DNA from 3 places in the Actinoplanes oblitus genome. Region 3 is predicted to be linked to each of the others. Evidence: riboswitches for the same ligand, from Rfam matches in the RefSeq annotation. Region 3 holds a riboswitch; each other region holds the start of a gene.
The links. A riboswitch is a leader RNA that binds a small molecule or an ion and turns the genes downstream of it on or off. The one in region 3 is predicted to bind cyclic di-AMP.
Positions count from the first base shown of each region.

Region 1 (3,266 bases), 1.2 Mb from region 3:
GCTCAACATCAGATACCGCCGCCTGACGTTCTGGGGCTGCGATCTGGATGCGGTCCCGGTTGGCAACGACCCCACCTTCGAGGCCGTGTACGGCCGCGAACAGCGGGAACGGATCTTCGCGATCGCCGGCGACCTGCTGAGTAAGCGTGACCGGGCGGTGCTGGTCCTGCGGGCCGACGGCTTCGGCAACGCCGAGATCGCCGCGGCGATGAAAACGACGCCGAAGGACGTCTCCAACAGGTATTGCCGCGCCCTGGCGGTGCTGCGACGTGCGATGGCAGCGCCCGACGCCGCCGGGCCGGGCCTGCCGAGACCGACTACGACGAAGGGAGCCAAGAACCATGTCCGTCCCGGGGCCTGATCCCGTCCGCCGCGGCTACACCGACCTGGAGGTGGTCCCCCTGCACGTCGCCGCACTGAGTCCACCACCCGGCGAACCGCAGGATCCACCGGCGACGTTGTCGCTCACCGCCGCGCAGATCGTGGCCGGGGTGCGCCTGCGGCGCCGCCGTGCCCGGCAGGCTCTGCTGCGCACGATCACCCGACAGGCCGCCGTATTCGTTACGGTCCTGGTCGCGCTCGCCGGCACCTGGGCGATCGTCGACCGCCGCCCACCGGGCGCCGTGCCGTCGGCCTCAGCTCCAGCGGGCGGCGTGTGGTTGCTGCCGCTACCCGAGCCCGGGCAGTGGCGCGACGCCCGGGCAGAACTGACCACGCTGTCCCAGACGGTGGCGAAACTGTCCACGCCAGCCAACACCGGCCGCTACACCTATACCCGCACCCGGGTCTGGGCGCGGGAGGCGACCGCTGGGCACGACGCGGTGACCGTCCATGACGAGCAGCGCTGGTGGACGCCGCAACAGGCCGGCCGCCAGACCCGTACGAGCGTGCCCGGCTGGAGTCCCGGCGAGGATCCCGGTCCGATCCGGCCCCCGGATCCCGGCCAGGACGTCTCCTACGGGGATGGGCAGATGCCGGTGGTGGCGCCGCGGTTGGCGGACAACGTGTTCCAGGTGTCCAGCCAGCTCGCCGAGCAGCAGGATCCCGCGGACGGCCCGCAGGCCACCCTGCGCGCGGTCCGCGAGGTGTTCCGGTTCCACGACCCGAGTCCGCAGCAACGGGCCGCGCTGCTGCAGGCACTCGCCGACACTCCGGCCGGCCTGAAAGTCGCTGGAATAGTCGACGGCGGAATCGGTCGGCGCGGCTTAGCCGTGGTCGCCGACAGCCAGCAGGGCGCCGTCCGGGACATCGCCGTGTTCGACCCGCGGACCGGCCGGATGCTCGCTTATGACACGGTCTGGTTGCGGCCTCCGCCGGGTGTCAGAATCCCGACTCCTGCCTTGTCGGACTCTCTGCTATTCATTGATGCGACCCACACCAGCAGCCCCGGCTGACGAGGCTGCGCCGCGCCCCCCAAGCTGCACGACCTGTCACGCACGCTGCACCAACCGTTGAGTCACTTCGGTGAATCGGGGAACCACTCGGCCGCTGCTGCACGCTAGCGGCGGCCACGGGGTGAATCCGGCTGACCTTGGCCGGTAGGGCCTGCTTCCTGCCCGAACCCGTCAGCTAACCCGGTAGGCGGTTTCCTTCTTCAGGAAGACACATACATGCACGCGAAGTTCCACGCTGGCCGTTTGCCGGTCGCCGCGACGCCGTCTGGTCCGCCCGGATCGGGCGGCGTCGTCGTGCCCGGCACGACCATCGCGCCGCAGCGGCCCGGTCGACGAGGCGCCGGCACCCACGTTGCTATCCCCCGGTTTTGTGTCGTGACGTAACTCTGGCGAGCACCCACGGGCTTCACCGCACCGCCCTGCCCCATCCCGATGTCATCGAGCATCGCCCGGCCTTCTGCCGGGCGAGCGCCGGCCCCTGGCCGGCAGGTTCTGTCGCATCGAGAAGGGAGACTCCCTTGCCTGAGAACGCGCAAGGCCAGGGCGGCAACTCCGGCCGGCTGCCCGAGCGGCCGGAGCGCGTCCAGCAGATCAGTAAGGCGCTCGACCAGACCCTGATCATCGCCGGGGTTCTGGAGATCGCCGAGAAGCTGCTGGCGCTGGCCGGGAGTGCGGACCCGACGACCATGGTGTTGGTCGCCGGATCCGCCCTCAAGGTAACGGAGGTCGTGCTGCGAGCCTGGAAATTCCGGCACTAACCCCCGCCCGGCCCTGTGGTGGCCCGCTCCGCAAGGGGCGGGTCACCCGCAGGCCGTCTATCCGCCAGCAGCGGCAGCTAGCCATCTGCTCACTGCGGGAACAACTTTTATGTCCAATCGCGGAAAACAGGTGATCACGGGCGATCACATCGGACACCACGTCCGACATTAGCCGTGTCCAGTACCCGGCCGAGGTACATGATTGACCTTGGTGATCACTCCCACCCTCACCCAGCCCTCGGCATATCGTCAACCCGCATCGGCGTGCCACCTTCGGGAACTCAACGCCTCAGCTTGGGCGTGGGCGATGGCCCAGCCGGCGACGTGCAGCGCTGGTCGCGGTGGCCGGTTCGGGGCGCGCGAAGGGGCTCATGCGGATTCTCCGGCGACGATGGAGGTGGCTGGCACGGGTGCGGGACGGCTGCGGGTGGTTGGTGTGGTGTGCCAGGTGACACGCCAGCCGGGGTAGGCGACCGCGGCGAGGTAGGCGGTGGCGCAGAGCCAGAGCGCTGCGGGTAGGCCGAGGGTGAGTAGGGCGGCGGCGGCGAGGCCACCGAACGGGATGCCGGTCCAGGCTCCCGCGATGATCTGGGTGCGGATCCGGCCCTGCAGGTGTTCCGGGATCCGGTCGCACTGGATGGCCTCGATGACCGGGTTGCCTGCGCCGGAGCCGAGGCCGGCGACGGCCCAGACGATCAGGACGAGCGTCGGTGGTGCGTTGAGCGCGATGACGGCGAACCGGCTCACCCCGGCGATCGACATGCCGGCGAGATAGATGCCGCGGCGGTGGGAGTCGAGGCGGTCGCCGCGCCAGCCCATGAGGGCGGCGGTCACCGCGGCGGTGCCGGCGAATGCGCTGATCGCCAGGCCGGTGGTTTCGGTGTCGTGGCCGCCTCGGCTGGCCCAGACCGGTAGCAGGCCGCCGAATAGGGCCCGGTCCAGCATGTTCGTGACCGCGAACATGATCATCAGTGCGGCCAGGGAGCGGTCGGCGTGCAGGAATCGGACGCCGGTGGCGAACTGCTGGCGGTAGGTGCCGGTGGCGGGTTCGTGCCGGACGGGGGTGCTGATCGTCGCGGATGCGAGGGAGCCGAGGGCGAACAGGGTCGCGACC
Region 1 covers NZ_CP126980.1:4,188,922-4,192,187, reverse strand. The annotation lists gene Actob_RS18845 (RNA polymerase sigma factor) at 1-361, shown strand, start outside; gene Actob_RS18840 (hypothetical protein) at 342-1,394, shown strand; cyclic di-AMP (ydaO/yuaA leader) riboswitch at 1,440-1,599, shown strand; gene Actob_RS18835 (hypothetical protein) at 1,913-2,152, shown strand; gene Actob_RS18830 (MFS transporter) at 2,522-3,266, opposite strand, start outside.
Region 1: another riboswitch for cyclic di-AMP. It lies ahead of Actob_RS18835 (hypothetical protein); the one in region 3 lies ahead of Actob_RS13245 (C40 family peptidase).

Region 2 (3,266 bases), 2.4 Mb from region 3:
CCGGCGCGCACCCCGGCGACCAGGTGATCCGAGTTCGCCTCGGCCAGCTCCAGCTCGATGCCGGGATGCTCACGGTGGAACCCGGCGAGCGCGTCGAACAGCGGCGCCACCTCGCAGCCGATCACCATCCCGATGGTCAGCCGGCCCCGGACCAGCCCCTTGACGTCGTCGATCGCGTCCCGCAGGTCCAGTGTCGAATCGAGTGCCGCCCGGGCGTGCCGCAGCGCCGCCGAGCCGGCCTCGGTCAGCCGGGCAACCCGGCCGCTGCGGTCGAAGAGCTCCGCGCCGAGCTCCTGCTCCAGCGCCTTGATCTGGGCACTCACCCCGGACTGGGTGATGTGCACCCGGGTCGCGGCCCGGGTGAAGCTGCCGGTCTCGGCGACCGCGACGAAGTACTCCAGCTGCCGCAGATCCATGAGTCCTGATTGTAGTAGGTATGAAAACCATTCGTTGGACTTGTGGAGCCACGCGCGGCAAGGTGGAGTCATGAGCGAACGAGAGAAGGCAATGCACCCGGAGGACTTGACCCGTTTGTTCGTCGAGCGCGCCAATGCCAAAGACGCCGAGGGCCTCGCGCTGCTGTATGAGGAGGACGCCGTGATGGCCTATCCGCCAGGCAGCGAGACCGTCGGCCGCGCCGCGATCCAGAAGCTGTGGGCGGAGCTCCTGCCGAAAATGCCGGCTTTCGAGCCCGAGACCCCGCTGCCCACGCTGATCAGCGGCGACCTGGCCCTCACCTCGACCCCGCCGAAAGACGGAGCCGGGGCGCGGGCACAGGTCGTCCGCCGTCAGCCCGACGGCTCCTGGTTGCGCGTGCTGGACCACCCGGAGCTGGGTCGGTCCTGACCTCAGATCGCCAGAGGCTGGCCCACCCGAAGCCGGTTCGGGCTGCTCAGGCGACTCGCATTGGCGCGGTAAAGGGCCTTCCATCCGCCCTTGACGCGGTAACGCGCGGCGATGCCGGACAGGGTGTCGCCGCGCCTCACCACGTAGGTGCGGGTCGCCTTCAGCGGCGTCGTGTAGGACGCCAGGCGGTAGGGGCCCACCGACGTGCTCTTACGCGCCTTGGTGAGGCCGCGACGTCCGCATGTGGGCCAGGCACCGATGCCCTGGTTGCGCAGCACCCGCTCGGCGACCAGGATCTGCTCGCTCTTGGAGGCCAGATTGGCGGTGGAGCCGTATTTGCTGCCGCCGTGCGCCCGCCAGGTGCCCCGGCTGAACTGCAAACCGCCGTAATAGCCATTCCCGGTGTTGATTCTCCAGTTTCCACCGGATTCGCACTTGGCCACGGCGTCCCAGTTCACGTTCGGGGCGGCGCTGGCCGGGGACGCCTCGACGGCGAGCAGGCCGATGGCGCCGGCCAGGCCGGCCATGGCGATGCCGAGAGTGCGCTTGAGAGTGGTGCGCTTGCTCTGTGCGGGCCGATTCAGGGCGCGCGGGGACTGGGCTCGCCGGGACAGGGCACGACGAACCCGCTTGTTCAGGTGAAGCATGAAGTTTTCCTCCACGCCTGCGAGGTGAGCTGTCGGGTTCGGGCCGAGGAGCCCGGCCGCTTGAAGTGCGGCTTCACCCCGAGGTGCGCTCCGGAGAGCGCGCCGAGGAACTGTGGGTCCCCCGCTCCATGCCTGTGGGTTGTTGACCGTGACCAGCAGGCAGGACTCGGCGTTCCGGCCACGGTGTCCGCGAATTGCGGACTGTCGACGGTAGCCACCGCTTCATGGAACTGACCAAGACCGGAAGCGGGGCCGGTGACTTTGTTCTCACAAATTAGCCGCTTTGATCTTCCTTTGTGTGACTAACTCCCCGAGTTCTTGAGTCGCGCCGGGACTTGCCACCACCGTGGTCCACCATGCGGGGGAAAAGCCCGACGGGGCGGGATTGTCAGCGTCCGCAGTGGGTAAAGAGAGCCTGCTTTTTGGAGTTTCACCCGCATGCCGTTCCGGCGTGATCGGCGGCCCGGGCGCGCTCCTCCCGCACACCGTGCGCCTCTGCCCTGGGCGCGATCGGGGCGACAGACGCATTTTGGCTGCATGGCGCGATCTTTGTTACCCACGGGTTGCCTACGAGCCAGGCATAGGGTGCACAATCTCCGACCATGAGCGATCTCCCCCGAGACTTCGACGTCGTCGTCTACGGCGCCACCGGCTTTGTCGGGGCACTGGTGGCGAAACACCTCGCCGGGCACGCGCCGGCCGGCACCCGCATCGCCCTGGCGGGGCGCTCCGCCGCGAAACTGGCGGACGTCAAGTCCCGGCTGAACGTCGACTGGCCGGTCCTGATCGCCGACGCCGCGGACGCCGAAGCGCTGGCCACGGTCGCCGCCCGCACACGCGTGGTCATCACGACGGTCGGGCCGTACGCCAAGTACGGGCGTCCGCTCGCGCACGCCTGCGCCGCCGCCGGCACCGACTACGTCGATCTGACCGGAGAAGTGCTGTTCGCCCGGGACAGCATCGACGAGAACCACGAGCTCGCTCGCAGCACCGGTGCGCGGATCGTCCACTCCTGCGGCTTCGACTCCATTCCGTCCGATCTCGGCGTGCACGTGCTGCACCAGCGGGTCGAACAGGACGGCGCGGGCGAACTCACCGAGACCACGCTGGTGGTGACCAGCATGAGCGGCGGGTTCAGCGGCGGGACGATCGACTCGATGCGCAACCAGGTCGACGTACTGAAAAAGGAGCCGTCGCTGCGCAAGGTGGCCGGCAGTCCCTACTCGCTGAGCCCGGACCGGCACGCCGAGCCGAAGCTGGGCCGGCAGAGCGACATGGACACGATCCCCGCCTCCGAGGTGCACCCGAAACTGCGGGGCCGGCTCGCCCCGTTCGTGATGGCCTCCTACAACACCCGGGTGGTGCGGCGGACCAACGCGCTGCGCGGCTGGGCGTACGGTCGCGGTTTCAGATATCGCGAGGCGATGAGCGTCGGCGCCTCGCCGCTCTCCCCGCTCCTGGCCATCGGCACCAAGCTCGGCCTGGGCGCCCTGGTCGCCGGCCTCGCGGTGCCGCCCACCCGCTACCTGCTGGACCGCGTCCTGCCCAAGCCCGGCGAGGGCCCGAGCGAGAAGGTCCAGCAGAACGGGCACTTCACCATGGACATCTTCACCACGACGACCACCGGCGCCCGGTACACGGCCCGGGTCCGCGCCAAGGGCGACCCCGGTTACGCCGCGACAGCGGTCATGCTCGGCGAGTCCGCGCTGGCCCTGGTCCTGGACCGGGACGCCCTCCCGCCGTCGGAGGGCGGCGTCCTCACCCCGGCGACGG
Region 2 covers NZ_CP126980.1:573,154-576,419, forward strand. The annotation lists gene Actob_RS02540 (LysR family transcriptional regulator) at 1-416, opposite strand, end outside; gene Actob_RS02545 (YybH family protein) at 508-846, shown strand; gene Actob_RS02550 (LysM peptidoglycan-binding domain-containing protein) at 849-1,493, opposite strand; cyclic di-AMP (ydaO/yuaA leader) riboswitch at 1,493-1,667, opposite strand; gene Actob_RS02555 (saccharopine dehydrogenase family protein) at 2,096-3,266, shown strand, end outside.
Region 2: another riboswitch for cyclic di-AMP. It lies ahead of Actob_RS02550 (LysM peptidoglycan-binding domain-containing protein); the one in region 3 lies ahead of Actob_RS13245 (C40 family peptidase).

Region 3 (3,266 bases):
CGCCGCGCACGCGCACCGGCTGGTCGGCGACGGGTTCGCCGAGGTGGGCGCGCGCGGTTACCACTACCGGCTGCTGGAGTCGCTGATCGCCGACGGCCCGGCCAGCCAGGCGGCCCTCGGGCGACGGACCGGCGTCCACCTGAGCGACCTGGTGGGCGCGCTCAACGAGCTGGCCGCCGACGGCTACGTGGCGCGCTCCCCCGATCTCGGCGACCGGCGGCGCAACGTCATCACGGTGACCGAGCCGGGCCGGGAGCGGGCGCACGAGCTGGCGGAGCGGGCGGCGGCGATCCAGGACGAGTTGCTGGCGCCACTGAGCGCGAGAGAGCGCGACGAGCTGGCGGCGCTGCTGCGCAAGGTGCTGGCCGGGGCTTCCCGCCGTACGCGAAGGGTCTGAAAAAGCAACCGCTCCCGGCGGAAACCGGGAGCGGTTGTGTCACCTGGACCGAGGGCCTAGCCCGCGGGCCGGCGATAGCCGGCGATCGGACCACGATCGATGGTCGCCATCCGCACGTGGTCGCCCGTGTGCGGCGCGTGCACCACCATGCCACCACCGATGTAGATGGACACATGGTGCACATCGGAGTAGTAGAAGACCAGGTCACCGGGTCTCAACTCACTGCGGCTCACCGGTTTCGTGGAACCCCACTGATCCTTCGTGTAGTGCTCGAGGTGCACGCCGACGGACGCCCACGCCTCTTTCGTCAGGCCCGAGCAGTCGTAGCTGTCCGGACCCTCGGAACCGAAGACGTAGGGCTTGCCGATCAGGTCGCAGGCCTTCTGCGCGGCCCGGCCACCGATGTCGTTGGTGTAGTCGACCGGGCACGGCCCGGTCTTGTACGGCCCGTCGTCGGCCTTGCCGTACGCCTTCACCCGCAGTTTCTGCAGGGCGGTGATCTCCTTCTCGATCGCCGACTTCTTGGTCTTGAGGTCGGTGTCCCGAGTGGCGATCTCGGACGCCAGAGCGTCCAGTTTCTCCTTGTCAGCGGCGTACTTGTCGCGCAGCTTCACGACACCGCTGATCGACTCGCGGCGGTTGGCGGCCAGCTGCTCGAGGAGCGAGAGCTTCTCGGTCAGGCCGGTCGGCGAACCGCTCAGAATCGCGCCCATGGCGCTCGGCGGACCCTGCATGTAGGCGTCCGACGCGAGGCCGCGGACTTCGGCCAGTGCCACGTCCACTTGTTTCTGCAGCGGAGCGAGCGTCTTGTTCAGCTGCTTCTGCTGCTTCTGCAGCTTGAGCAGCTTCCCGTGGGTGTCGTTGAAGTCCTCGATCACCGGCTCGAGTTCGTTCCACTGCTTGTCGATCTGGTCCTCGACGCTGGACGGCGAGGGCGTGGCGTGGGCAACGACAGGTCCGGTGACAACGAGTCCGGCAGCGGCAACCGCACAGAGCAGGCCGCGTAGTACGCGCTTCACGTAGGTGCGTTGTCCTTTCTTCCACTCGGCCGCCGACCGGGTTAGCTGACGGGTTCGGGCGGGAAGCACGCCCGGCCGCTCTCCAACGGCTTCACCCCACCTACCTGGGTCCCCGGCTCGCCGTCGCGGCGATTGGGCGGTGGTTCGTCAGATCGGCCGGATGGACGATGGGGGGCTGCCGAACCGGGGACCACCGTACTCGGATCATGCGGGCAAATGAAGCTTGCCCGCGCGGCGAAACCGCGCGCACAGCGCCCGGCACTCACAGTGACCGGAATGGCCACGCCTCCAGGGCCTGGCCGAGCCAGGGCACCACCAGGATCACCGTGGGTAACACCAGGAGACCGGCCGCGGCGAGTCCGGCGAGCACCGACAGGCCCGTCGAGGTGGGTGCCGGACCGGTCAGCCGGGCAAGCCTGCGGGAGCGGGATTCACCCGCCGGGTCGTCCGGGACCTCCTCCGCGAGCGGTACGGCGTCGGAGAGCCGGGCCAGCGCGGCGCGCAGCGGGGCCGCCCCGGTACGCCGCCGGGCAGCGTCGTCGGACACCATCTCCAGCAGCAGGTGCACCGCGTCGAGCGGCGCCCGGGACCGCAGCGGGCGCGGCACCGCCCGGTAGAACGCGGTGAACGACTCCATCACCAGCTCGTGCCGGTGCCGCAGGTGCGCCTGCTCGTGCGCGAGCACCGCGTCCACCTGCTCGCGGTCGAGGATCCGCAGCACCGCGTCGCTGAGCACCACCCGCGGCTCCCGGCCGGGCACGCAGTACGCCAGGGGCAGCGCCCCGTCCAGCACCCGCACCTCGGCACCGCCCAGCTCCCGGTGCCGTTCCACCCGGTCCAGCAGGTCGACCAGGGTCCGGTGCCGCTCCCGGCGGGCACGGGCCCGGACGCTCACCCGGATCAGTGAGATCAGCAGCCGGATCACGATGGTGGCCGCCACCGCCAGCGAGAACAGCAGCGCCGCGACGGTCCACGGGTGATCGGCACCGGCCGCCCGGGTCAGCTCCTCCGGGGCGGCCAGCACCACCCCGAGCGCGCAGAGCACAGCGGTCAGGGTGAGCGCCTGCCAGAGCAGGACGGCGGCGACCGGGGCACGGTCCGGCCAGCGGGCGCCGGCCAGGATGCCCGGGACGACCAGCGAGAGGGTCAGCCCGAGGGCTCCCAGGAGGAGTGCTGTCACGTCTCTTTCGGTGTGGCGTCCAGGGCGGCTCGGATCGCGCCGGGCGGTAGCTGACCGAGGAAGTATGCCAGCGCGGCGTCCCGATCGGGTGACGCGCTCAAGGCGTCGAGCATGACGGCCGCCGTCATCTCCTCGCGCGTCTGCGCCGCGGCGTACCGGTACGCCCGGTCGGCCTTTGTCTGGACGACCATCTTCTTCTTCGACAGCCGGTCCAGGACCGTCATGACCGTCGTGTACGCCAGATCCCGACTCTTACTTATGTTCTCGTGCACCTGTCGCACTGTCAGCGGCTCGGGAGCGTCCCACAACTGCGTCATGACCTCCCGCTCAAGATCTCCAAGTGCCATGTGACCCATCCTACTAGGGCCAGTAGTACTACGTCTCGTAGTATCTACTACGAAGAGTCGTAGAGGGGACACCCGATGGACGTGCTCGACCTGACCCGGCTGCAGTTCGCCGTGGTGACGATCTATCACTACCTGTTCGTGCCGCTGTCGATCAGCCTGTCGGCGGTCGCGGCCGGGCTGCATCTGGCCTGGCTGCGCTCCGGCGAGCAGAGGTATCAGGACCTGACGAAGTTCGTCGGCAAGCTGCTGATCGTCACGTTCGCGGTCGGCGTGGTCACCGGGCTCGTCCAGGAGTTCCAGTTCGGGCTCGGCTGGAGCGCGTT
Region 3 covers NZ_CP126980.1:2,959,747-2,963,012, reverse strand. The annotation lists gene Actob_RS13250 (MarR family winged helix-turn-helix transcriptional regulator) at 1-397, shown strand, start outside; gene Actob_RS13245 (C40 family peptidase) at 454-1,416, opposite strand; cyclic di-AMP (ydaO/yuaA leader) riboswitch at 1,432-1,565, opposite strand; gene Actob_RS13240 (M56 family metallopeptidase) at 1,679-2,596, opposite strand; gene Actob_RS13235 (BlaI/MecI/CopY family transcriptional regulator) at 2,593-2,943, opposite strand; gene Actob_RS13230 (cytochrome ubiquinol oxidase subunit I) at 3,019-3,266, shown strand, end outside.